Bradyrhizobium diazoefficiens: one gene and its partner. The protein of the gene in region 2 interacts with the protein of the main gene of each other region in a pairwise test. Links are inferred from orthologs where the notes say so. Each region holds a gene or a part of one and is shown on either strand. Other genes may lie near its edges.

The links.
Region 1: the proteins of JJE66_RS01140 (region 2) and rplK interact in binary tests that used the Escherichia coli proteins (3 or more experiments, as listed by UniProt). The link is inferred for Bradyrhizobium diazoefficiens from one-to-one orthologs.

Annotation. Positions count from the first base shown.
Region 1 is NZ_JAENXS010000008.1:482-8,656, reverse strand. Bases 1,560-4,294 are described here. They hold rplK (50S ribosomal protein L11), read right to left. Parts: upstream 3,274-4,294; coding sequence 2,845-3,273; downstream 1,560-2,844. Other genes in these bases: secE (preprotein translocase subunit SecE), read right to left, coding at 3,967-4,158; nusG (transcription termination/antitermination protein NusG), read right to left, coding at 3,407-3,967; rplA (50S ribosomal protein L1), read right to left, coding at 2,146-2,838; JJE66_RS37400 (2-hydroxyacid dehydrogenase), read right to left, coding at 1,560-2,037. Also shown: rplJ (50S ribosomal protein L10), read right to left, coding at 1-499; more of JJE66_RS37400, read right to left, coding at 1,081-1,559; JJE66_RS37370 (serine hydrolase), read left to right, coding at 4,740-5,963; JJE66_RS37365 (SDR family NAD(P)-dependent oxidoreductase), read right to left, coding at 6,014-6,781; JJE66_RS37360 (histidine phosphatase family protein), read right to left, coding at 6,851-7,549; JJE66_RS37355 (SDR family NAD(P)-dependent oxidoreductase), read left to right, coding at 7,683-8,175. UniProt on the Escherichia coli protein: Forms part of the ribosomal stalk which helps the ribosome interact with GTP-bound translation factors.
Region 2 is NZ_JAENXS010000001.1:236,788-254,067, reverse strand. Bases 8,139-11,063 are described here. They hold JJE66_RS01140 (50S ribosomal protein L11 methyltransferase), read right to left. Parts: upstream 10,083-11,063; coding sequence 9,195-10,082; downstream 8,139-9,194. Other genes in these bases: JJE66_RS01130 (NAD(P)/FAD-dependent oxidoreductase), read right to left, coding at 10,702-11,063; JJE66_RS01135 (Flp family type IVb pilin), read left to right, coding at 10,238-10,402; JJE66_RS01145 (aminopeptidase P family protein), read right to left, coding at 8,139-8,830. In the rest of the region: lpxC (UDP-3-O-acyl-N-acetylglucosamine deacetylase), read left to right, coding at 1-287; JJE66_RS01165 (outer membrane protein assembly factor BamD), read left to right, coding at 532-1,431; DNA repair protein RecN, read left to right, coding at 1,456-3,129; NAD-dependent DNA ligase LigA, read left to right, coding at 3,227-5,374; JJE66_RS01150 (multidrug effflux MFS transporter), read right to left, coding at 5,492-6,769; more of JJE66_RS01145, read right to left, coding at 7,004-8,138; more of JJE66_RS01130, read right to left, coding at 11,064-12,312; JJE66_RS01125 (spermidine synthase), read left to right, coding at 12,486-14,768; JJE66_RS01120 (glycerophosphodiester phosphodiesterase), read right to left, coding at 14,792-15,775; JJE66_RS01115 (hypothetical protein), read left to right, coding at 15,901-17,163; JJE66_RS01110 (L,D-transpeptidase), read right to left, coding at 17,223-17,280. UniProt on the Escherichia coli protein: Methylates ribosomal protein L11.

The DNA of each region.
Region 1 (8,175 bases), on a different replicon or contig from region 2:
AGGCATAAGCCTGGATGACGCGCGCGAGCTTGCCCGCGGGCGCGTTGGCGAGCTGAGCCAGCTTGGTCGCCGGGGCCACGAGGAGGCCGACGATCTTGGCGCGCAGTTCGTCAAGCGACGGCAGCGAGGCAAGCGCCTTCACACCGTCGACATTCAGGACGGTCGTACCCATCGATCCGCCAATGATGACGAACTTTTCGTTCGCCTTGGCGAATTCGACGGCGACCTTTGGCGCCGCTACCGGATCGTTCGAAGTGGCGATCACGGTCGGTCCCTTCAGCATGGGGCCGATGGCAACGACGTCAGTGCCTTCAAGAGCAATTTTGGCGAGACGGTTCTTCGAGACCTTCACCGAGGCACCAGCCTGCTTCATCTGCATGCGCAGCTTCTGCATCTGGGCAACGGTCAGGCCGGAATATTGAGCAACGACCGCGACGCTCGTGGTCTTGAAGACCCCATTGAGCTGTTCGACCGCCTCTTTTTTTGCCGCTCGTTCCACAGCAAGCTCTTTCCGGTTGGCGGTCATCGCAAAAAGCGGGACCGCCGGGTTGCACCCATCGTCCCGCCCAAACCTGAACCTCAGGGTCAAACCCCATCGGACACGCCGGGCAAGACGACAATTCAAAGCCTGCCCTCCGGGAGCCCATCAGAGCCCACGGCGTGTCGAGGTCCGAACCAGACCCGTTTCGCAACCACCCTAAGGAGTGGAATGCGACGTGAAATCCGGTCTTCACCCGTCTATGCAGGCCATGCGATTAAGCCGTTGAGAAATCGAAACTTCCCGCGGGCGCCTGCAGTCTTGGACAGGACAAGGCCAGCCGGCGAACCGCCTGACCTCTGCCCGCATCCCACCAACCGATGGATTTTCCTTCCTTTTCGGGCAAATCCTTACGGACGTCCTGAAAAGGAATGATCTCCTGTCGCGTCGGGTTTTCGGAATGCGCGCACAGACGCGCCAGCCAAGGCCGGCACGTCCGGAAGCGCTTCTTTAACCGCTCTCTGCCTGCTTGCCAAGAGCAAAATTCACACCAGTTCCAAACCGTTGCCGGCCGGGCTTGACCCGGCCTGGCAATGGCCGATTCAGGCCGACTTGACCCCGTAAGGCAGCGGCTTGCCCTCGAAAAACGCGCTCAGGTTGGCCAGCACGCAGTTCTGCATGGCGGCGTGCGATTCGAGGGTGTGGCCGCCGAGATGGGGGGCGAACACGACATTGGGGAGCGCCGTCAGCCCGTCGGGGGCGTGCGGCTCCTTCTCGAAGACGTCGAGGCCGGCGCCGGCGATGATCTTGTCGGTCAGGGCCGCGACCAGGGCCTTCTCGTCGATCACCGAGCCGCGGGAGATGTTGACGACATAACCGTCTTCACCAAGGCGCTTCAGGATATCGGCGTTGACGGCGTGCTGGGTCTCGGCCCCTGCCCGGACCGCGATCATCAGCACGCTGCACCAGTCGGCGAGCGCTTCCAGCGACTGGAAATACTGATAGGGCGGCACGTCGCGCCGAGTACGGCTGTAATAGCCCACGTCGGCCTCGAACGCGGCGCAGCGTGCAGCGATCTTGCGGCCGATCTCGCCCATGCCGTAGATGCCAATGCGGCGACCGGACATGCCGGCCCGAGGGCGCATCATTGGCGACTGTTTTGACGCCGCCCAGTCGCCGCTGCGGACATATTGGTCGGCGATCAGGATCCGCCGCGTCGTCGCCAGCATCAGGGTCATCGCGATGTCGGCGACCGAGGCCGCATTGGCGCCCGGGCTGTGGCCGACCGCGATGTTGCGTGTGGCGGCGACCTTCAGGTCGACACCGTCGTAGCCCGTGCCGTAGCAGACGATCGCGCCGAGTTTTGGAAACAGGTCCATCGCTTCGGCGCCCAGCGGCGTGCCGCCCGCGGTGAGGATCGCGCGGATGCCGCCGAGCTCGTCCGCCGGAAACACCTCCCGCGCCGGCTTGCCACCGGTGTCGAGCAGCTCGAACCGTTCGGCGAAGCGCGCCATCATCGTCTTGGGAAAGCGCGAGTAGATCAGGACCTTGTCAGCCATTGTTCTTATTTCCGGCGAGTGTCGCCCACAAACGACGAGGGGCGGAATCGGTTGCCCAATTCCGCCCCTCGCCTCATGCAATTTCCAAACCTCTCACCGAGGCAGACCTTAGCCGAGAATGGTGCCCGGCTCGACCTTCACGCCCGGGCCCATCGTCGAGGACACCGCAACGCGCTGGATGTAGGTGCCCTTGGAGCCGGCGGGCTTGGCCTTCGAGACCGCATCCGCGAGCGCCTTGATGTTCTCGACCAGCTTCTCCTCGGAGAACGAGGCCTTGCCGACGCCGGCCTGCAGAATGCCGGCCTTCTCGACGCGGAACTCGACCGAGCCGCCCTTGGCCCCCTTCACCGCACCGGTGACGTCCATGGTCACGGTGCCGATCTTCGGGTTCGGCATCAGGCCGCGCGGGCCGAGCACCTTACCGAGGCGGCCGACCAGCGGCATCATGTCGGGGGTGGCGATACAACGGTCGAAATCGATCGAGCCGTTCTGCACCTTCTCGACCAGGTCTTCGGCACCGACGACGTCGGCACCGGCGGCCTTGGCCTCATCGGCCTTGGCGCCGCGGGCAAACACGCCGACGCGGAGCGTACGGCCGGTGCCGTTCGGCAGGGTTACGACGCCGCGGACCATCTGGTCGGCGTGACGCGGATCGACGCCGAGATTGATCGCGACCTCGATGGTCTCGTCGAACTTCGCTTTCGCGCGTTCCTTGACCATCTTGATGGCGTCCGCGAGCGGGTAAAGCTTTTCGCGGTCAACACCTTCGCGGGCTTTGTTCAAACGCTTTCCGATTGCCATGAGCCCTTACCCCGCCACTTCCAGACCCATCGAACGGGCAGAGCCCTCGACCATCTTCATGGCCGATTCGATGGTGTCGCAATTCAGATCCTTCATCTTCTTCTCGGCGATCTCGCGCACCTGCGCGCGTGTCACCGCACCGGCCTTGTCACGGCCCGGCGCCTTCGAGCCGGACTGGATTTTGGCAGCCTGCTTGAGGAAGAAGGACATCGGAGGGGTCTTCATCTCGAACGTGAACGAACGATCGGCGTAGATCGTGATCACGACGGGGATCGGGGTGTTCTTCTCTTCCTTCTGGGTCTGGGCGTTGAACGCCTTGCAGAACTCCATGATGTTGAGACCGCGCTGACCAAGCGCGGGACCGATCGGGGGCGAAGGATTCGCCGCACCGGCCGGGACCTGAAGCTTCAGGTATCCGGTCACTTTCTTTGCCATGTATCACTCCTGTTGTGCCGGCCTGGGCCAGCGGTTTCAGGTTCGTGGTCTGGGTCGGATGCGGCTGGCAACCGCCCTCTCCCTCCCACGGCCTCTTGTTGCGCGAAGCCTTTCGGCTTCCCGCGTTACCCGATCAGACCTTCTCGACCTGACCGAATTCCAACTCGACCGGCGTGGCGCGACCAAAGATCGACACCGCGACCTTCACGCGCGAGCGCGCCTCGTCGATTTCCTCGACCACACCCGAGAACGAGGCGAACGGACCGTCGGCCACGCGCACGTTCTCGCCGATCTCGAACGACACCGACGCCTTCGGCCGTTCCACACCCTCCTGCACCTGGTGTAGAATCCGCATGGCCTCGGCTTCCGAAATCGGCATCGGCTTGTTTTCCGCACCGAGGAAGCCCGTGACTTTCGGCGTGTTCTTAATCAGATGGAACGCCTCGTCGGTCAGCTTCATCTTCACCAGCACGTAGCCCGGAAAGAACTTGCGCTCGGCATCGATCTTGCGGCCGCGGCGCACTTCAGTGACCTTCTCGGTCGGAACCAGCACCAGCTCGAACAGCTCTTCGAGCCCGCGCTGCTTGGCCTGCTCGCGGATGGATTCGGCGACCTTCTTCTCGAAGTTCGAATAGGCGTGGACGATGTACCAGCGCTTGTCGGTCGATTGGGTTGCAGCGGCTGCTGTTGCCATCAGTGAATGCCCAAAAGGAAGGTGATGAGGTAACGGATGATCTGGTCGGCGGCGAAGAAGAAGATCGAGGCCACGGCGACCATGATGAACACCATTATGGTGGTGATCGTGGTCTCACGACGGGTCGGCCAGGTGACCTTGTTGGTCTCCGAGCGCACTTCCTGCAAGAACTTGAACGGGCTGACTGCCATCGTTTGAGGTCCAACGTCCGTTGACAGACGCGAATGAATTTCAGGGATCCGAACAGCCGCCGTTGGCCCAGCCCTCTGTCTCGAAGGATGAGCCGGAAAACCGGGCTCGATTGTTCGGGGATTTCAAAGCCGCGCCGGAGATCCGCGTCTAACGGGCCGGCTGCGAGTGGGGGGTAGATACTGCGGATGGGGCCAAAGGTCAAGGTGTGGCGGGCCGGGACGTGCGCAGCCGCTTGCCGTGGACCCGATCGGGATCAAGGGCTTAGCCGATCCCCATGAACCACGATTCGAGCTTTCGGCCCGCCGCCGTCCTACCGTTCAATCCTGATTGTCTGGGATTAGCTGGCAGGAGTGGCAGGGCTCGAACCTGCGACCCCCGGTTTTGGAGACCGGTGCTCTACCAATTGAGCTACACTCCTACGGACCCTGCGTCGCCGCGGATCAGGGGCGCTTTCAAGCACAGGGGACGGCTGGATTGCAAGGCCGGAATGCAAGGGTGAAGCGCGCTGGCTTCGCTTGTTTGTACGGCTGCTTCTGGGCCAGAGTTCGTTCCCGATAATAATGTGCCCCCGGGAGTGAACATGACCGCCACAGCCGCCTCTCACGCCGCGATCGCGCCGAAAACCCCGCCTTTGCCTGAGGCCGAGCCGGAGACGTTGGGGCTATCGCGGCCCCGCTTGCAGGCAATGTCGGATGCGTTCAGGCGCGAGATCGACAAGGGAACCGTGCCCGGTGTGACCGTGCTGGTGGCCCGCCGCGGTCAGGTCGGCTGGTTCGAGGCGCTCGGCAAGCAGAGCCCGGCTGGCCCCGCGCCGATGGCGCTTGATTCGATCTTCCGGATCTTCTCGATGACCAAGCCGATCGTCTCGGTCGGCATCATGACGTTGGTCGAGGACGGCCACCTCCTCCTCGGCGATCCCGTTGCCAAATTCATTCCGGAATTCGCCGACCAGAAGGTCGGCGTAGTCAGCGGGGGCAGACTGGAACTGGTTCCACCGAAGCGGCCGATGACGGTGCAGGACCTGCTCCGTCACACCTCGGGTCTCACTTACGAGCACCAGGGCGACGGCCCCGTGCACAAGATCTACCAGGAGTCCCGCGTCCGCAGCCGCAAGATCACCAATGCCGAGCACGCCGCGCTGGTGGCGAGCTTCCCGCTGGTCTGCCACCCCGGCGACGAGTTCAACTACAGCCGCTCCACCGACATCCTCGGCCGCATCATCGAAATCATCAGCGGCAAATCGCTCGGCGCCTTCCTCACCGAACGCATCCTCGCGCCCTTGCAGATGACCGAAACCGGCTTCGCGACCTCTGAGGCCAATGCCGCCCGCCTCACCGAGCCGTTCGCGGCCGATCCCTGGACCGGCGACAAGGTTGCGCTCTTCAACATGCTCGAGCAGCCGATCATGGAGTCCGGTGGTGGCGGTCTGGTCTCAACCACGATGGACTATGCCCGCTTCGCGCTGATGCTGCGCAACGGCGGCACGCTCGACGGCAACAGGATCATCGGCCGCAAGACGCTGGAGCTGATGGCCTCCGATCATCTCGGGCCGCACGTCGTGACCAATGGCACGCTGCTGTCGCCCGGCCACGGCTTTGGCCTCGGCTTCGCCGTGCGCCGCGACACCGGCATCGCGCCCTTCCCCGGCAGCGTCGGCCAGTATTTCTGGAGCGGCATTGCGGGGACGTTCTTCTGGATCGATCCGAAGGAGGATATGTTCGTCGTGTTCATGAGCCAGGGCCCGGGACAGCGCGATTTTACGCGGACACTGGTGCGGGATCTGGTTTACGCGGCGGTCGATTGAGCTTGCGCGCCCGGACGCGACGCAATGCACCGCGTCCGGGACACGCCAGATCAGCTAATCGTCGCGCCGCCGTCGATCACCATGGTCTGACCGGTCATGAAGTCGCCGGCCCTCGATCCCAGGAACACGGCGGCACCCGCGATCTCGTCGGGGATGCCGATGCGGAGCAGCGGCGAGCGCGCGGTCGAGGCTTTCAAATTCTCCGGATTGTCCCACAGCGCCTTGGCAAAGTCGGTCTTGATCAGTCCGGGCGCGATGCAATTCACGCGAATGTTGTGCTTGCCGTATTCGCACGCGAGGTTGCGCGCGAGTTGCATGTCGGCGGCTTTCGAGATTGCGTAGGCACCCAGGATGGTCGACCCCTTCAGGCCGCCGATCGAGGACACGATGATGATTGAGCCGTCCTTGCGCTCGATCATCTGCGGCACCACCATCGAGATCAGCCAGTTGTTGGCGACGATGTTGTTGTCGAGAATTTTGCGGAACTGATCGTCGGAAATGCCGGCGAGCGGACCGTAATACGGGTTCGATGCCGCGTTGCAGACCAGCACGTCGATCTTGCCGAAGGCGCGGTTGCTCTCGTCGATCAGGTTTTGCAGATTCTCCTTCGACGAGATGTTGGCGGCGATCGCCACCGCTGTGCCGTTGCCGAACTTGTCGTTGATTGACGTCGCCACCTCATCGCAGACATCGGCCTTGCGCGAGGAGATCACCACCTTGGCGCCGTGCTCGGCCATGCGCTCGGCGATCGCAAGCCCGATGCCGCGCGTCGAGCCGGTGATGACGGCGACTTTTCCCTTCATGTCGAACAAGGTCATGTTTCTCTCCCAGAGTATGATTTTGATCGGTGTGAGGCTTACGCCGGGTCCGTGCGATCGTACAATTGCTCAGGCGAGCTTCTTGACTTCCGGTCCGGCCGGCTGATGCATCTCCGCATGCGCGTCATCGGCGATCCACGGCTGCTGGTTCACCATCGGCAGTCGCCAGATCGAGCGCTCGGGGCTTGCGAAATAATCGAGCCGCGTGATCGAGACATTGTCGATGTCGAACGATAGCGCCCGCTCCACCTGGCCGTCGAGTGCGAGGCCAATCGCCGCCTTGATGGTGCCACCATGGGCAACAGCGATCACGTCCTGCCCGGCCGCTTCATTGTTGATGCGCTCGACGGTACGGCGTGTGCGGTTGTAGAGATCCATGAAACTTTCGCCGCCAGGCGCCGGCTCGTTGATATCGGCAAACCAGCTCGCGCCCACGGGGCGGCTCGCAATGAAGGCGGCGCGGTTCATGCCCTGCCAGCGGCCGAGATTTTGTTCGGCGAGATCCGCCTCCCACGTCATCGACGCGGGCCGCGGATAGCCCGCCTCCCAGATCGCTTCCGCGGTCTGGTGCGTGCGCATCAGATTGCTCGAATACCAGACCGCGTTGCGTGGCAGCACCTTGGCAACAGCATTGAAGACGTAGGCGTCGCTGGTGTCGCAGGCGAGATCGGACTGACCGTAGATGTTGCCGCCGTCATTGCGCACCGGCGCGTGACGGACCCACCACCACCGTGTCGTGACCACATTCGACTTGTCTGCGGCTGCCATCGAAACCCTTCCATCCCGTGTGATGTCGCTGTACGTCAGGTGTGAACGTGTCTCAAGACACTTTACCGTTTGAAATTCTGTTTGAAATTCCGTTGCGCGGCAAGCGTTGCGGACCAACCAAAGGGAGAAACGCATGGGCCGTCTGCAAGGCAAATCCGTCATCATCACCGGCGCCGGCAGCGGCATCGGTCGCGCGGCAGCGCTCCTGTTCACCAGGGAAGGCGCGAAACTGATCGCGGTCGATCGCACCGAGGCGGTGAAGGAGACTGTCGAGGAGGTGAAGAAGGCCGGCGGCGTCGCGGAGGCCATGATCGCCGATGCCGGCTCCGAGAAGGACGTCATGGCCGTCATCGACAAGGCGGTGAAGACGCACGGCCGGCTCGACGTGATCTGGGCCAATGCCGGCGTCTCCGGCGGACTGGTCCCGCTCGGCGAGCAGACCGTCGAGCAGTGGCAGGAGGTCTTGCGCGTCAATCTGATCGGGCCGTTCCTCGCGGTGAAGCATGCGATGCCGCACATGGTGAAGCAGCAGTCCGGCGCCATCGTGCTGACCGCGTCGGTCGCGGGCCTCAAGGCCGGCGCCAGCGGACACCCCTATGCGGCGAGCAAGGCCGGCGTGATCTCGC
Region 2 (17,280 bases):
TCAATCCAGAGGGCCTGCGCTACGCGGACGAATGCGCTCGCCACAAGGTGCTGGACGTGATCGGCGATCTCGCGCTGGCCGGACTGCCGCTGCTGGGCGCCTATCGCTCGGTGCGTGGCGGCCACAAGCTGAACCACGCCGTCCTGACCGCGCTGCTCGCCGACCGTACCGCCTGGCGGGTGGTCGAGGGCGAGGCGGCCCGCCGCACCACGCGTCCCGTGGTCGAAGTCGGCAGCGGCATCGTTGGCGGCCGGATCGCCGCGGCCTACGGGCCGGACGTGTCCTGAAAAGCCCCGCTGCGGCGGGCAATTGCTCGGCTTTCTCCGGGAAACTCTTGGTAACCATGATCCCCTGGGATTGCGGCAAGTTCGCCTTAATCCGGGCGGAATGCCTGCCTATCCGGTAGGTTAACGATCGTTTTTCGGTTACACCGACGTGGTCGCATGGCAGGCACCACGATTACATTTCGCGCCCGTGACGGGGATCATGGGCTGGCGGGCACCGCATCACAGGGCGTCAGGTCTTAAATTCATGTCGGCACAGCGTATGACGCGCGGATATCTCTTGGTTTCGCCAAAGGCTCCGGTCGGGAGCCGCCGGCTGCTCCAGGCGGCAACCCTGTTGCTGCTCGCGCTGCCGCTGGCCGGCTGCGGCACCGGCGCGCTCTGGGACAAGTTCACCGCCAAGGACGACACCTTCGTCGAGGAGCCCGCCGACAAGATCTACAATGAGGGCCTGTTCCTCATGAACGAAAAGAAGGACATGAAGGCGGCGAACAAGAAGTTCGAAGAGGTCGACCGCCAGCATCCCTATTCCGATTGGGCGCGCAAATCGCTGCTGATGTCGGCCTACGCGTCCTACCAGGGCGGTGACTATGACGGTTGCATCGGCGCTGCGACCCGCTACGTCACCCTGCATCCCGGCAGCCCGGACGCCGCCTACGCGCAATATCTGATCGCCGCCTCGCACTACGACCAGATCCCGGATGTCAGCCGCGACCAGGCCCGGACCGAGAAGGCGATCGCCTCGCTGGAAGAGGTGGTGCGCAAATATCCGACGTCCGAATATGCGACCTCCGCCAAGGCCAAGATCGAGGGCGCGCGCGACCAACTCGCCGGCAAGGAAATGAACGTCGGCCGCTACTACATGCAGAAGAAAGACTATACGGCCGCGATCAACCGCTACAAGGCCGTGGTCACACAGTACCAGACCACGCGCCACGTCGAGGAGGCGCTGTATCGGCTCACCGAGGCCTATACGGCGATCGGCATCGTCGGCGAGGCCCAGACGGCGGCGGCCGTGCTCGGGCACAATTTTCCTGACAGCCGCTGGTACAAGGACGCCTATAATCTTGTAAAATCCGGCGGTCTCGAACCGAGCGAGAATCAGGGGTCCTGGATGAGCAGGGCCTTCAAGAAGATAGGCCTCTAGGTCTCGGCTAGGAAATCTGGTTCCATGCTGGCGCGTCTGTCGATCCGCGACATCGTCCTGATCGAACGGCTCGATATCGAATTCGCCACCGGACTTGCGGTTTTGACCGGCGAGACCGGTGCGGGCAAATCCATCCTGCTCGATGCCTTTGCGTTGGCGCTCGGCGGCCGCGGCGACGCCGGCCTCGTGCGCCATGGTGCGGAGCAGGGCCAGGTCACGGCCGTCTTCGATATCCCCAAAAATCACCCCGCGGCGAAAATCCTCGCCGAGAATGGCCTGGACGATACCGGGGAGATGATTCTTCGTCGTGTGCAACTCGCCGACGGCCGCACCCGCGCCTTCATCAACGACCAGTCGATCAGCGTGCAGACGCTGAAGGCGGTCGGCGCGGCGCTGGTCGAGATCCACGGCCAGCATGACGAGCGCGCGCTGGTCGATGCCGCCACCCATCGCCGGCTGCTCGATGCCTTCGCCGGGCTCGAGAAGGACGTCACAGCCGTCGAAGCGCTCTGGGACGCACGCCGCACCGCGAATACCGAGTTGGACGATCATCGCGCCGGCAAGGAGCGTGCCGCGCGCGAGGCGGATTATTTGCGCCATGCCTCCGACGAGTTGAAGCAGCTTGCGCCAAAGGACGGTGAAGAAACCTCGCTCGCCTCCCGCCGCACCACCATGATGCAGGGCGAGAAGATCGCCTCCGATTTGCGCGAGGCGCAGGAAGTCGTCGGAGGCCACCATTCGCCGGTTGCGGCGCTGTCGGCCGCCGTGCGCCGGCTGGAACGTCGCGGCGTCAATTCGCCAACGCTGGTCGAGCCCGCGGTGAAGGCGATCGATATCGCCATCAACGCACTGGAGGAGGCCGACCAGCATCTCCAGGCCGCGCTCGCCGCAACCGATTTCGACCCGGCCGAGCTCGAGCGCATCGAGGAACGGCTGTTCGCGCTGCGCGCCGCTTCGCGTAAATATTCGACGCCGGTTGATGGCCTCGCCGCGCTCGCCGCCAAATACGCCGCCGACGTGGTGCTGATCGATGCCGGCGCCTCGCGGCTGAAGAAGCTGGAGCAGGCCGCGATCGAGGCCGATGCCCGCTATGCGACTGCTGCGAAAAAGCTCTCGGCGGCGCGGCAGAAATCGGCCGAGAAGCTCAACAGGGCGGTCAATGCCGAACTCGCACCGCTCAAGCTCGAGCGTGCAAAGTTCATGACCCAGGTGGCGACCGACGAGGCCGCGCCGGGCCCGCAAGGCTTCGACCGGGTCGAGTTCTGGGTGCAGACCAATCCGGGCACCAGGGCCGGTCCGATGATGAAGGTCGCCTCCGGCGGCGAGCTCTCCCGCTTCCTTCTGGCGCTGAAAGTCGTGCTGTCCGACCGCGGCTCGGCGCCGACGCTCGTGTTCGACGAGATCGACACAGGCGTAGGCGGCGCCGTCGCCGATGCCATCGGCGCGCGACTGGCGCGGTTGGCCGGCAAGGTGCAGGTGATGGCCGTGACTCATGCCCCGCAGGTCGCCGCCCGCGCCGACCAGCATCTCCTGATCTCCAAGGATGCGCTGGACAAGGGCAAGCGCGTCGCCACCCGCGTCAACGCACTTGCCGCCGACCACCGCCGCGAAGAAATCGCCCGCATGCTCGCCGGCGCCGAGATCACGGCCGAGGCAAGGGCGGCCGCGGACCGGCTGCTTAAGGCGGCGACGGCTTAGGCTGCGCCTCCCGGACGCAGCGCGTTGCGCTGCATCCGGGGCAACAAGATCTCAACGTGCCTTTACCCCTGCGCCCGCTCCGTCGTATCCAAGCACCATGGCAAGAGCAGCAAAATCCAAACCGCTTCGCGACGTCGCCGACCTCACCAAGGCGCAGGCCAAGGTCGAGCACATGCGGCTCACGCTCGAACTCGAAGAGCACGACAAGCGCTACTATCAGGACGACGCACCCACCGTCACCGACGCCGAATATGATGCATTGCGTCATCGTCTCAACGCGATCGAAAAACGCTTTCTGGAATTCGTCAGCGCGGACTCGCCGTCACAGAAGATCGGCGCGGCGCCATCCGGGCGCTTCAAGAAGGTCCGGCATTCCGTTCCCATGCTGTCGCTGGACAACGCCTTTGCCGAAGAGGACGTGCGCGACTTCGTCGGCCGCATCGTGCGCTTCTTGAAGCTCGATGACGACAAGGTCAATTTCTCCGCCGAGCCGAAGATCGACGGCCTCTCGATGTCGCTGCGCTATGAGGGCGGCGAGCTCGTCACTGCTGCGACGCGCGGCGACGGTGCGGTGGGCGAGGACGTCACCGCCAATATCCGTACGCTCGAAGACGTGCCCGAGAGGCTGAAGGGCCGCAACGTCCCCGACATCTGCGAGGTGCGCGGCGAGGTCTACATGACTAAGAAGGCCTTCCTCGCGCTCAACGAGCGACAGAAGGCGGCCGGCGATACCGTCTTCGCCAATCCGCGCAACTCCGCCGCGGGCTCCTTGCGGCAGAAGGATCCGACCGTCACCGCCTCGCGTCCGCTCGGCTTCTTCGCCTATGCCTGGGGCGAAATGAGCGCGATGCCGGAAGAGACGCAGAGCGGCATGATCCACTGGTTCGAGCGCTGCGGCTTCAAGACCAATCCGCTGACGAAACTGTGTCACTCCGTCGAGGAGCTGATCGCGTTCCATCAGAGCATCGAGGAAGCGCGCGCCGAACTCGACTACGACATCGATGGCGTCGTCTACAAGATCGATCGCATCGACTGGCAGGAGCGGCTCGGCTTCGTCTCCCGCACGCCGCGCTGGGCCATCGCGCACAAGTTTCCGGCCGAGCGCGCCATGACGGTGCTCCGCGACATCGAGATCCAGGTCGGCCGCACCGGCTCGTTCACGCCGGTCGGCAAGCTCGAGCCGGTCGGTGTCGGCGGAGTGATCGTGCAGAACGTCACGCTGCACAACGAGGATTACATCAAAGGCATCGGCAACAAGGGTGAGGTGCTGCGCGAGGGGCGCGACATCCGGATCGGCGACACGGTGGTGATCCAGCGCGCCGGCGACGTGATCCCGCAGGTCGTGGATATCGTCCTCGACAAGCGGCCGACGAGCGCCAAGGCGTTTCACTTCCCCAAGACGTGCCCGTGTCCGCTGCACACCGACGTCGTGCGCGGGGAGACGGCCGCCGGCGAAGAGGAAGCGCGTGCCCGCTGCACCGGCGAGTTCGCCTGCCCCTACCAGAAGATCGAACACCTCAAGCTGTTCGTGTCGCGGCGCGCCTTCGACATCGATGGTCTCGGCGAGAAGCAGCTCCAGTATTTCTTCGACAAGGGGTGGGTGAAAGAGCCTGCCGACATCTTCACGCTGGAGAAGCGCAACGCAAAGCTCAAGCTCGAGGAAATCGAGGGCTACGGCGAAACCTCGGTGCGCAATCTGTTCGGCGCGATCGAGAGCCGGCGCAGAATCGCGCTGGAGCGTTTTATCTATGCGCTCGGCATGCGCCATGTCGGCGAGACCACGGCCCTGGCACTGGCGCGCGGCTATGGTTCCTGGGACGCCTTCCACGATGCCTGCCTCAAGGTCGCCAAGGGCGACGAGGAGGCGATGGCTGAGATGGACGCGCTCGACCAGATCGGCGACACCGTGATCAAGAGCATCGCCGATTATTTCGGCGAGGACCACAACCGCGGCATTGTCGAGCGGCTGACCAAGGAGGTCGAGATCGTCGACGCCGAGAAGCCGAAGAGCAACTCGGCCGTCGCCGGCAAGACGGTCGTGTTTACGGGCTCGCTGGAGAAGATGACGAGGGACGAGGCCAAGGCCACGGCAGAAAGGCTCGGCGCAAAAGTGTCCGGCTCGGTGTCCAAGAAGACCGATATCGTCGTCGCCGGTCCAGGTGCGGGTTCGAAGCTCACAGAAGCCAACAAGCACGGCGTCAAGGTGCTGACTGAGGATGAGTGGCTGACGCTGATCGGAGAGTGAGCTCTCTCCCCGTCATTGCGAGGAGCTCTTGCGACGAAGCAATCCAGATTGCCGCCGCGGAAAGATTCTGGATTGCTTCGCTGCGCTCGCAATGACGAGGAGAGGGCGTGCCGTCCCTCAGATCATCCCCGCCTCGTCCTCCTCGGCCTGCCCGATCAGCGTCTCGCTCACCACCAATTCGCGGCGAGGGACGACGAAGATCATCGTACAGGCGCAGAGCAGCGAGACGGCGAGGACGGCCGAGGTCAGCGGCAGCGTCGTTGCGGAGTGGCCGCCGAGATAGGCGCCGAATTGCGACATCAGGGCGCCGATCCCCTGTTGCAGAAAGCCCATCGCACCTGACGCAGTGCCGGCGGCTTCGGGACGGATGCTGATGGCGCCGGCTGCGGAATTCGCCATCACGAAGGCGTTGCCGACCATCACGATCATCTGCGTGCCGAACAGCCAGGCGGGAGCCTCGTTCCAGCCGCTGAAACTCCACAGCAGGTTCAACAGGCTGCCGCAGAGTTGCAGGCCGAGCCCGAACCAGATCAGTTTCTCCAGCGAGTGTCGCGGCGCGAAGCGCACGCAGAGCAGATTGCCGACCAGATACGCGAATCCCGTCGTGGCGAACCACGCGCCGTATTCGGCGCTGGTCCGGCCCATCTGGGTCACCACGATGTAGGGGCCGCCGCCGGCGAAGGTGAAGATGATCTGCGACGCCAGCACCTGGCACATCACGTAGCCGATGAAGGCGCGGCTCTTGATCAGGGTGCCGACGTCGCCGCGAAAACCGCTGCCGGCCACACGGTCGCGACGCGTCTCGGGCAACGCGATCGCGATGCCGATGGCGACCGCGAGCGCGCCGACCGTGACGGCGTAGAAGATCGCCCGCCAGCCGAACGCGGTCTCGATCAGGCCGCCGGTGAGCGGCGAAACCATTTGTCCGATCATCAGGGCGGCGACCACAAGGCTGATCATGGAGGCGACCCGGTCGCGCGCGTAGATGTCGCGGATGATGGCGCGGCTTACCACCATGCCGGAGGCGCCACCGAGCGCCTGGAAGAAGCGCGCGGCAATCAATTGCGGCAGGGTTTCGGCGAAAATGCAGGCGACGCTCGCCGCGACCATCAGGGCGAGGCCTCCGAGTAGCACCGGGCGTCGGCCGAATCTGTCCGACAGCGGCCCCATGATCAGCTGCGACAGTGCGATGCCGACCATGTAGAGCGACACCGTCATCTGCGCGATCGAGATGTCGCGCCCGAATGTCGTGGCCAGTACCGGCAGCGCCGGAACCAGGATGTAGAGCGAGATCGGCGCGATCCCGGTCATGACGACCAGCAGCAGCAGCACCACGCGCGAGGTCGCGAGGTTCTTTGTCGCCATTCCCGGCGGCTTGCTGATCATGCCGTGCATGCTGGACACTAGCCGCTTCGCGATTGCTGCGAATATGGCCGTTTCGTCATGCGGCTATGCGCAATACTCGCGCCGCATAATTGGTGTCAGCACCCGCGAAAGCGGGTGATCCAGTATTCCAGAGGGTTGTGATTGACCGAGAAGCCGCAGCGTACTGGATTCCCCGCTTTCGCGGGGAATGACAGCCGAGATTGCGAGCAGCCTTGCACAAATCGCGTAGCGGCATGCGCGGCGCTACGTCAGCTCCGCCGTGGCCTGATCGAGCCAGGCCTTCGTCGCTTCGTCCAGAGCCGGCCCCACCTCGGCGCGAACGCGCGCGTGGTAAGCGTTGAGCCAGGCGAGCTCGTCGCGGTTCAGCATCGCCGTATCGATGAGCCGGCGGTCGATCGGCGCCAAGGTCAGCGTCTCGAACGCGTTCATCGATTTCTCGGCGCCCTTGATGTCGGCGGCGACCACCAGCTCGAGGTTCTCGATGCGGATCCCGAAGGCGTCGGTCTTGTAATAGCCGGGCTCATTGGAGAGGATCATGCCGCGCTTCAGCGGCGTGGTGCCGAGCTTCGAGATCCGCGCCGGCCCTTCGTGGACCGAGAGATAACTGCCGACGCCGTGGCCGGTGCCGTGCTCGAAATCGACGCCGGCGGCCCAGAGATATTGCCGTGCCAGGGTGTCGAGCTGCGCGCCGGTGGTACCGTCGGGAAACACCGCGCGCGCGATTGCGATATGACCGCGCAGCACGCGGGTGAAGCGGTCGCGCATCTCGGGCGTCGGCTCGCCCACCGCCATGGTGCGGGTGATGTCGGTGGTGCCGTCTTCATATTGCGCGCCGGAATCGATCAGCAGCAAATCGCCGCGCGCGATCCGCCGGTTGCTCTTGCGGGTGACACGGTAATGCACGATGGCCCCGTTCGGCCCGGTGCCGGAGATGGTCGGAAACGACACGTCCTTCAGCGCGCCGGTGTCGCGGCGGAACGTCTCCAGCGCCTCCACGGCGTCGATCTCGGTGAGCTTGCCGCTTTCCGCCTCGCGGTCGATGAAGGCGAGGAAGCGCGCGAGTGCGATTGCGTCACGGCGGTGTGCCGTCTGCGTGCCCTTGATCTCGGTCGCGTTCTTCACCGCCTTCAGCAGCGCAATCGGATCGCTGCCGCGCACCGGCTTGCCGCCGCCGCCTGCGATCAACCGGCTTAGGGCGTCGGCCGCCGTGGCGTTGTCGAGCGCGATCGCCGCACCGCTCTTGGCGAGCGCCATCAGCGTCGGCGCCAGTGCATCCGGCTCGCGCACGTCGGCCGATTGCTCGAGATGGTCGCGCGTCAGGTTGGAGAGCTTGCGGTTGTCGATGAACACGGTCGGTCGGCCGTCCCTGGGCACCAGCGCGTAAGACAGCGGCAGCGGTGTGTGTGCGACGTCGGCCCCGCGGATGTTGAAGGTCCAGGCGACGGCATGACTGTCCGACAGCACCAGCGCGTCGGCGCCGAGCTTGTCGATTTCGCTCTTGATCTGCGTCACCTTGTCGGCCTCGGCGACGCCGGCATATTGCAGGCCGTGGATCGCGATGGGGGCGATCGGCGGCTGCGGCCGGTCCTGCCAGATGGCGTCGACCGGATTGCTGTCGACCGCCACCAGTTCGGCACCGGCCTTGGCGCAGGCCGCGGAGAGGCGCTCGGCTGCCGCAAAAGTGTGCAGCCATGGATCAAATCCTAGGCGATCACCGGATTTGAGGTGCGCCGAGACCCAGCTCTCCGGTGGCGGATCGATCAGCGATTCCACCGCCCACGCCTTGCCGTCGACCTGCTTGGCCGCCTGGATCGTGTAGCGGCCATCGACGAAGACGGCGGCCTCCTGGGTCAGCACCACCGCGAGTCCCGCCGAGCCGGTAAAGCCGGTCAGCCAGGCGAGCCGCTCTTCGGAGGGCGCCACATATTCATTCTGCTGCTGGTCGGCGCGCGGAATGACGAAGCCGGTCAGCCTGCGGCGGGCGAGTTCTTCACGAAGTGCTGCGAGGCGCGCCGTCAATGCGACGCCGGCCTCGGGCTCCTCGAATGTCTGGAAGTGCGCTTCGAACATGGCTCAGTTTAGGATCATGGCGATCAGTCCGCAATCTAGACGCATTTGGGGTCGCATCTGGCATGGACTGTGCTTGAAATAGTTCCATTCGAATTGAGTGGAGTAAAGGATGCGGCTGTTGCGCTTCGTCCACAAAACAGGGAAATTCGAGCAAGTGGTTCATCTCAACGGCGAGGGGACACACGATGCCAGCGTTCACGTTTGAGAAGATCTCGCCGCCGGTGCGCCGCGCACCCGCAGCCACGCCCCCGAAGAAGCCGCGCGGTCTCATCAGCCAGATGATCAGCCGTTTCGCAGAGCGTCGCGCGAGGCGGGCATCGCGCGCATCCGTGCGTGGTGACGAGAAACCGGCGAAGTAGAGCTTTCACCCCATCTTCCGCAGCAACAGGCTGCTCCACCCCTCGATCCGCAGATGCCGCAGTGGCACGAGGCCGCGCGCGCGATAGGCGGCGATCACGGCGGGGGCCTGGTGCGTCAACAGGCCGGAGAGGATGATTCGGGCGCCGGGCGCAAGATGTCGGGTCATCGGCCCCGCCAATTGCCGTAACGGATTGGCAAGGATGTTGGCCAGCACCAGGTCGAACGGGCCGCTTTTGGCAAAGTCCGGCGCGGCGAAGCCGATGGCGTGGATCACCCGCACATGTTGACCCACCTCGTTCAGGGTAGCGTTCTCGGCCGCGACCCGCACTGAAGGCGGGTCGATGTCGGAGGCCAGCACTGCGCGATGCAGCGCCTTCGCCGCCGCGATCCCCAGCACGCCGGTACCGGTGCCGAGATCCAGCACGCGCTTGGGGCGCGCATGTTTCAGGACATGGTCAAGCAGCAGTAAACAGCCACGCGTGGTTCCGTGATGGCCGGTGCCGAAGGCCAGCGCCGCTTCGATCTCGATTTTGAGCTTGTTTGGCGCCACGCGGTCGCGGTCGTGGCTGCCATGGACGACGAAGCGCCCGGCCGGCACCGGGACGAGATCCTCCAGGCTTGCCTTGACCCAATCCTTGGCCTCTATCGTGTCGAAGGAAAGCGTCGCGGCGATGTGATTTCCTGCTGAAGTTGCAACGAGTTCGCGCAGCAATTTCTGATCCGGCGCCTCGGCAAAATGCAGCGTGACGTCCCATTGTCCGTCCGGCCGCTCGAAGGCGGCGACCGCAGCATCGCCATCGAAAACGACCTCCGTGAGGATGTCGACAACACGTCTGGCAGCAGCCTCGTTGGGAAGCGAAAAGCTGGCGCGATGGGTAGGGGATGGCTGCATTCCAGGGTTCCGTCAGGTTCAATTTTTGGAACTTTTGTTCTCAATTTTCCGTACAACTTGCAGTTCCCCGGTTAACTTGACCGTAGGCTGTCCACCGTAGATTCCCGGATGTTGGAACCAACCAACACACCCTGGAATAGAAATGGAGGCTAGTCTTGAAGCGCGTGGTTTTGAAGTTTTGGTCCGATGAGTCCGGCGCAACCGCGATCGAATACGGTCTGATCGCGGCCGGGATCGCGCTGGCGATCATCACCGTGGTGAACAGTCTGGGCAGCACGATGAACGACAAGTTCGGTTCGATTAGCAGCTCCTTGAAGTAATTTCTGCCTCCCATTCCCGGCGGGGGCGCCTTTCTTCATAGACGGCTTTTTCGACGACCGCCCGCTGGGGGAATAGCCCTCCGGCGGGCGAAGTCATTTTGGGGAGGCAAGCGAGACCCGTCATCGCTGCCCCTGTCTACAGGCTGTTAACTTATGATCCGGGGGCCATCCACCGACTTATGCCCAACTTATCCAGTCCTTTTCCACAGCCTGATCCGTGCTTGTACAAAGCCGTCGCGTCAGGCTTCCCCGGCTTCAACACGGCTTGCCAACAGGCAATCCACGCCCCGTCCACAGACCTATCCACGGCTTGCGAACAGGCTGCGGTGATCCCTTAAAATCGCTTGTGCCGCGTTGTGGCCGGGGGCGCCGGTGACGCCGCCGCCGGGGTGGGCACCGGAGCCGCAATGATAGAGGCCCTTCAGGGGGCCGCGATAATCGGCATGGCCCAGCATTGGGCGCGCCGAGAACAGCTGGTTCAAGGTCAGCGCGCCGTGGAAGATGTCGCCGCCGAGCAGGCCGAACTGCCGCTCGAGGTCGAGCGGCGAGAGGATCTGGCGCCCGAGCACGCTTGCTGCAAAGCCCGGCGCGTAGCTGTCCACCGTTGCAATCATGAGATCGGCGACCTCGTCGCGATGGTCGTCCCAGGACTTGCCGTCGGGCAGTTCAGGCGCGACATGCTGGCAGAACAGGCTCGCGACATGCTTGCCTGCGGGCGCGAGCGTGTCGTCGAGCGTGGAGGGGATCAGCATCTCGACGATGGGCTGACGGCTCCAGCCCTGCGCCCGCGCATCGAGATACGCCCGGTCCATGTAGCCGAGGCTCGGCGCCAGGATGATGCCGGAGGAGAGGTGATCGCCCTCGCCCGGCAACGCCGTGAACGAGGGCAGGCGGTCCAGCGCCACGTTCATGCGGAAGGTGCCGGAGCCGTTCTTCCAGTGGCGGATGCGGGCGAGGAAATCGGCGGGCAGTGCGTCGGGCGCGATGAGCTGCGTATAGAGCAGCTTTGGATTGACGTTGGCCGCGACATATTTGGCGCGGATCGTCTTGCCGTTCTCCAGCACCACGCCGATGGCGCGGGCGCGTTCGACGATCACCTCGCGCACGGCAGCGTCGGTGTCGATCGTGACGCCGCGATCGCGCGCGGCGCGCGCCATTGCCTGCGTGATCGCGCCCATGCCGCCGATGGCGTGGCCCCAGACGCCCTTCTTGCCGTTCACCTCGCCAAAGGCGTGATGCAGCATCACATAGGCCGAGCCGGCCGCGTAGGGGCTGGCATAATTGCCGACGATGGCATCGAAGCCGAACAGCGCCTTGACCAGATCGTGCTCGAACCGCTCGTCCAGCATCTCGCCGGCCGAGCGGGTGAAGAGATCGAGCAGGCTGCGGCTTCTCTCCAGCGTCAGGCCGCGCAGGATGTTGGCCGTCGTCAGCGCGTTCGCGGCCTCGCGGATGGCGCCAATGCCAAAACTGTCGAGCAGGTTCGGCGGTGCGCGCAGCACGAACTGCCGCAGCACATCCGCGATGTCCTCGAGCTCGCGCGAAAACCCGTCGAGCGCATCGGCATCGCGCGCGCTGAGCCGCGCGACGGAGGCCTTCGTCCGGCCCTCGCCGGTGAGGAGATAGTTGCCCTCGGGCGCGGGCAGAAAATTCTGCGCGCGCCGCTCGACCACGCGTAGGCCCTGCTCGGCAAGGCCCAGATCGCGGATGACCTGCGGGTTGAGCAGACTCACGGTGTAGGCCGCGACCGAGTTGCGGAAGCCCGGATGAAATTCCTCGGTGACCGCGGCCCCGCCGACCACCTTGCGGCGCTCGACCACATGCACGCGCAAACCCGCCGCCGCAAGATAGGCTGCGCAGGTGAGGCCGTTATGGCCGGCTCCGATGATGACGACGTCGGTTTCGGTCATGACAATTTCTGAATGTTCCGTGGTCGTTCCGAGGTCGCCCGAAGGACCCGCAACGACGTTCTATATCAGGCATTTCTCGCGGCATCATCACGAGACCATTTATTGCCCGTTCAGGCGGCTTGTGCTCCATTGCGCGCGCCCCGGCCGCCCGCCGGGAGTAAGCCGGAGCTCCCATGGATTCGATCGTGCAACCCGCCGCCACGGAGCAACCGTCCTCGTCGCGCAACCGGCTGCTGCTGACGGTCTACACCGCCGCGATCTTCGTCAGCGCGCTGCTGCTGTTCTCGGTGCAGCCGCTGTTCACGAAAATGGTGCTGCCGCGGCTCGGCGGCTCGCCGGCGGTGTGGTCGGTGGCGATGGTGTTCTTCCAGTCGCTGCTGCTCGCGGGCTACGCCTACGCGCATCTGCTGATGCAGATCAAGAACCGCGTCGTGCCCGTTGTAGTGCATCTGGTGCTGCTAGTGCTGGCCTTCGCGACGCTGCCGCTCAGCATCGCCAGCGCCTATGGCGAGCCACCTAGCGCCGGCTACGCTTTCTGGCTGCTCGGCCTGTTCGTGATATCGATCGGGCTGCCGTTCTTCGCACTCGCCGCCAACAATCCGCTGCTGCAAGCCTGGTTCGTCCGCACCGGCCATCCTGACGGTCGCGATCCCTACTTTCTCTATGCTTCCTCCAACATCGGCAGCTTCCTCGCGCTGTTGTCCTATCCGTTCCTGCTGGAGCCGATCTTCACGTTGCACACGCAGAACCGGCTCTGGACCGGCGGCTATGGCCTTTTGATCCTGCTGATCGCCGCTTGCGGCGTGTTGCTGTTGCGTTCGCCGAAGCTGGCTGTGACTGACACGCAGGCTGAGAACGCCGACGCGCCGGCGCCGACCTTGGTCACGCGGCTGCGCTGGATCTTCCTCGCCGCGGTGCCGTCGGGCCTCCTGATCGCCGTGACCGCGCATATCTCGACCGACGTCGCGGCCGCGCCACTGCTGTGGGTGCTGCCGCTGTCGCTGTACCTCCTGACCTGGGTGGTGGTGTTCCAGTCGCGGCCGCTGCTGCCGCACAAATGGATGCTGATGCTGCAGCCGGTCGCGATCGCGGGCGTCATCTTTCTGCTGGCTTTCGGCGGCGAGCAGAATTTGCTGCTCACGCTCGGCGGCCATCAATTGTGCTTCTTCATTATCGCCATGGCATGCCATGGCGAATTGGCGCGGACCCGCCCGCCAGCCAAATATCTCACCGGCTTCTATGTTGCGCTGTCATTCGGCGGCATGGTCGGCGGCCTCTTTGCCGGCCTCGTCGCTCCCTTCACGTTCTCCTGGATCGCCGAATATCCGATCCTGGTCGCGCTTGCCGCGCTGTGCCGGCCTTCGGCGAACGAGCGTCTTGCGGGCGTCGTGCGATGGTATTGGCTGGCGCTCGCCGCGCTTGCCGTCGCGCTGGTTGCGCCGTCTTACATGACGGGCGATCTCTCGACCTGGTTCGAGGACCACCGCGTCTGGATCGCCGGCGCCGTCGGCGTGCTCGGGGCGCTTCTGGCGCTCGCGCTCAATGCCGATCGCTGGAAGATCTTTGCCACTGTCGCGCTGGCGCTGGCCTTGATGCGGATCTATCCGGCCGACGAAGGTCGCGTCACCACCGTGCGCAGCTTCTTCGGCGTCCACAAGATCGTGGTGACGCCGGGCGGCTATTTCCACGTGCTGATGCACGGCACCACGATCCATGGTGCCGAGCGCTTCCTCAACAATGACGGCACGCCGGTCACCGGCCGGCCCGAGCCGATCACCTATTATCACAAGGACGGCGGCATCGGTCAGGCCATCACCGCGATCCGCGAGCGCAAGGGCGCGCCGTTGAAGGTCGCGGCGATCGGCGTTGGGTCGGGCACGCTCGCCTGCGCCGGCGAGCCCGGCGAGAGCTGGAAATTCTTCGAGATCGACCAGTCCATGGTCGATGCCGCGCGTGACCCGAAGAATTTCCGCTACATCTCGAGCTGCCAGCCGGACCTCAAGCCGGTGATCGGGGACGCACGCCTCACCTTCGCCAAGGAGCCCGACGGCGTCTACGACCTCATCATCGTCGATGCCTATTCGTCGGATGCGATCCCGATCCATCTCGCCACCGAAGAGGCGATGAAGATCTACAAGGACAAGCTCGCTCCGCACGGCGCCGTGGTGATGCACGTCTCCAACCGGCATCTCGATCTCGAGCCTGTCGTGGTTGGCATCGCCGATGCCAACGACCTGAAGAGCTGGGTCTACGACGAGGATTCCGGCCGCGACGCCGACTACATCTTTTCCACCGACGTCGTCATCTCCGCCCGCGAGGCGGCGGATGTCGGCAAGCTCGCCTCCTCCAAGCAGTGGGAGGAGACCGATCCCGACGAGAAGGTGCGGGTCTGGACCGACGACTATTCCAACATCCTCGGCGCGCTGTACCGGCGTTTGCGGTATGGCGAGCAGTAGCGCTTCGCTGCCTGGGTGGAGGCTTACGGCTTGACCGGTGTCCCCGCAGGCAGCGCAAGCCCCTTCTCGCCGACGACCTGCCGCAACAGGTCCGGCCGGTCCGAGATGATGCCGTCGATGCCGATCTCGATCATCCGCGCCATGTCGTCGGGCTTGTTGACGGTCCAGACCACGACGCGCAATCCCTGCGTATGCGCTTCAGTGACGAGCGCCGCCGTCACGTCGCCGAAATAAGGCGACCACACCGTGCCGCCCGCGGCCTTGATCGTGCGCGGCAGCGAGCCGCCGTGATCGGCCGGGCTGAAGCCCGCCGTCCAGCTGGTCGCCTTGTCGAGGACGTTTGTTGGCGCCGAGCCGCGCTGGAGTGTCAGGTACACGGTTGGAATTTTCGGTGCCTGCTGCTGGACCAGCAGCAGGGTCCGCCAGTCGAACGACTGGATCATGACGCGGTCGGAAAACTTCTCGTCTTCGATCACCCCGAGCAGCTTCGCGACGAAGGCCTGCGGCTCCAGCGATTGATCCGCATGATCCGGATCGATCTTGGTCTCGATATTGAAGCGCACGCGTTCGTTGCCGGATTTGCGCACCAGCGCGAACAGCTCCCTCAGCGTGGGAATGCGGATCCCCGGCACGGCGCGCTGGTCGGGAAACTGCTTTGCATAGGCGCTGTCCGGCCGGATTTGACCGACGTCATAGGTCCTGACCTCGGCGAACCGCAGCTTTGCGAAAGGCGTGCCTGGCGGAGCGACATAGGCGCCGTTCGTGTCCCGCGCGAGATCCGGATTGAGGCCGCGCTCATGCGACACGACGACCTCCCCGTCGGAGGTCACGCCAACGTCGAGCTCGAGCGTGTCCACGCCCATCGAGAGCGCATTGGCAAAGGCCGGCAGGGTATTTTCCGGCATCAGCGCCCGCCCGCCGCGATGCGCCTCGAGGTCGAAGGCCATGGCTTTTCCCGTCGTGAGAATCGAAAGCACGATCAGAATTGTCGCAGCATGTGATGGCATCACAATTCGCAGCCCAAGTGAAAGGAAAAGCATATGAAATCTTCGCTTGTTTCGTCCAGTACTGCGGTTGACGGCGACCGAAGAAAGCCGAAACTGCTCTCAAAAAGGGACCGGGAGCAATTCACATGCGGCTCATCTTCATCGCAACGATGGCGGCTCTGATGGTTGGGCAGGTGGCGGCCAAGGACGTGTTGTCAGGCGCGAGCCTTTATGCGGATGTGGGGCGCTACGCATCCTTCGGCCTGCACCGCTTCGGCTCGCCCGGTGATCGCGCGACCGCCGACTGGATCGCCGGCGAGCTCTCCGAGGCCGGCTTCGCGATCAAGTTCCAACCCGTCGTGCTCGGCCGGCAATATGTCGTGGAGCGAGCCAGTGTGGCGGCGGCCGGCGCGGCTGTCGAGGCGACGCCGTTCTGGTGGCCGCCGGAGGACAAGGCCAGCTTCCATCTCTCCGCGCCGCTCGCGCGCGACGGCGACGTCGCTGGTAAGATTCTCTGGATCGACCTGCCATTCGATCGTGGGGCCTATCTCGGCCCCGCCCATCGCGCGGCGATTGCCGAGGCGGCCGCGAAGAAGCCCGCCACCATTCTGCTGATGATCGGCAATCCCGCCGATGATCGCTTTGCCTACAATGTCACGCAGGAGGATGCACCCTGGCCGGTGCCGGTGATGGTGGTAGGCGCCAAGGCGCGCGGCACCTTCGATCGCGCGTTGGCATCAGGGGCGCCGGTGACGTTCGACGTTGCCGGGCATTACGATCGCAACGTGTCGGGCCGGAATGTCATCGCCGAGACCGGCATCGGCCGCGGGCCGACCATCGTCGTCTCCACGCCGATGACCGGCTGGTATACTTGCGTCTGCGAGCGCGGCCCCGGCATCGCCAACTTCCTGGCGCTGGCGCGCACGACGGCTGCGGAAAAATGGCCGGCGCATTTCGTCTTCATCGCCACCGCCGGTCACGAGATCGGCCATGGCGGCATGGAGTTGTTCCTGAAAGACGGCGCGCCCGCGCCGAAGGACACGCTGGCCTGGATTCATTTCGGTTCGTCGAATGCGTGTTACGCCTTTGCGGACGGAGCCCGCACCGTGCGTCCCCAAGAGGAGCGCGCTCTCGTGCTGAGCAAGTCGGCCGTCGCGCTGACCGACGAGGCCTTTGCTGCAATTGCGGCAAAACGCCTGGTGGCGGAGAAGCAGGCGATCGGTGAGCTGCGCGACGTCCATGCGGCGGGCTACGCCAATTTCCTCGGCATGGCCGGCCGCCATCAAACGTTCCACACGCCCGCAGATGATCTCAGGGCGACCGGGCCCGAGATCCTCGAGCCGGTCGCCCGCGCCTTCGTCGATGCTGTTCGGAAGATCGTCGAACGCGGCGACGCCGCGTTCAGATAGAGCATGATCCGGAAAAGATCGGAGCGGTTTTCCGAAAGGATCATGCTCAAATCATAGCGTCAGTTTTGGTAGTAGCCCCGCGGCTGATAGTACTGGCGGGGCTGCTGCTGATAATAG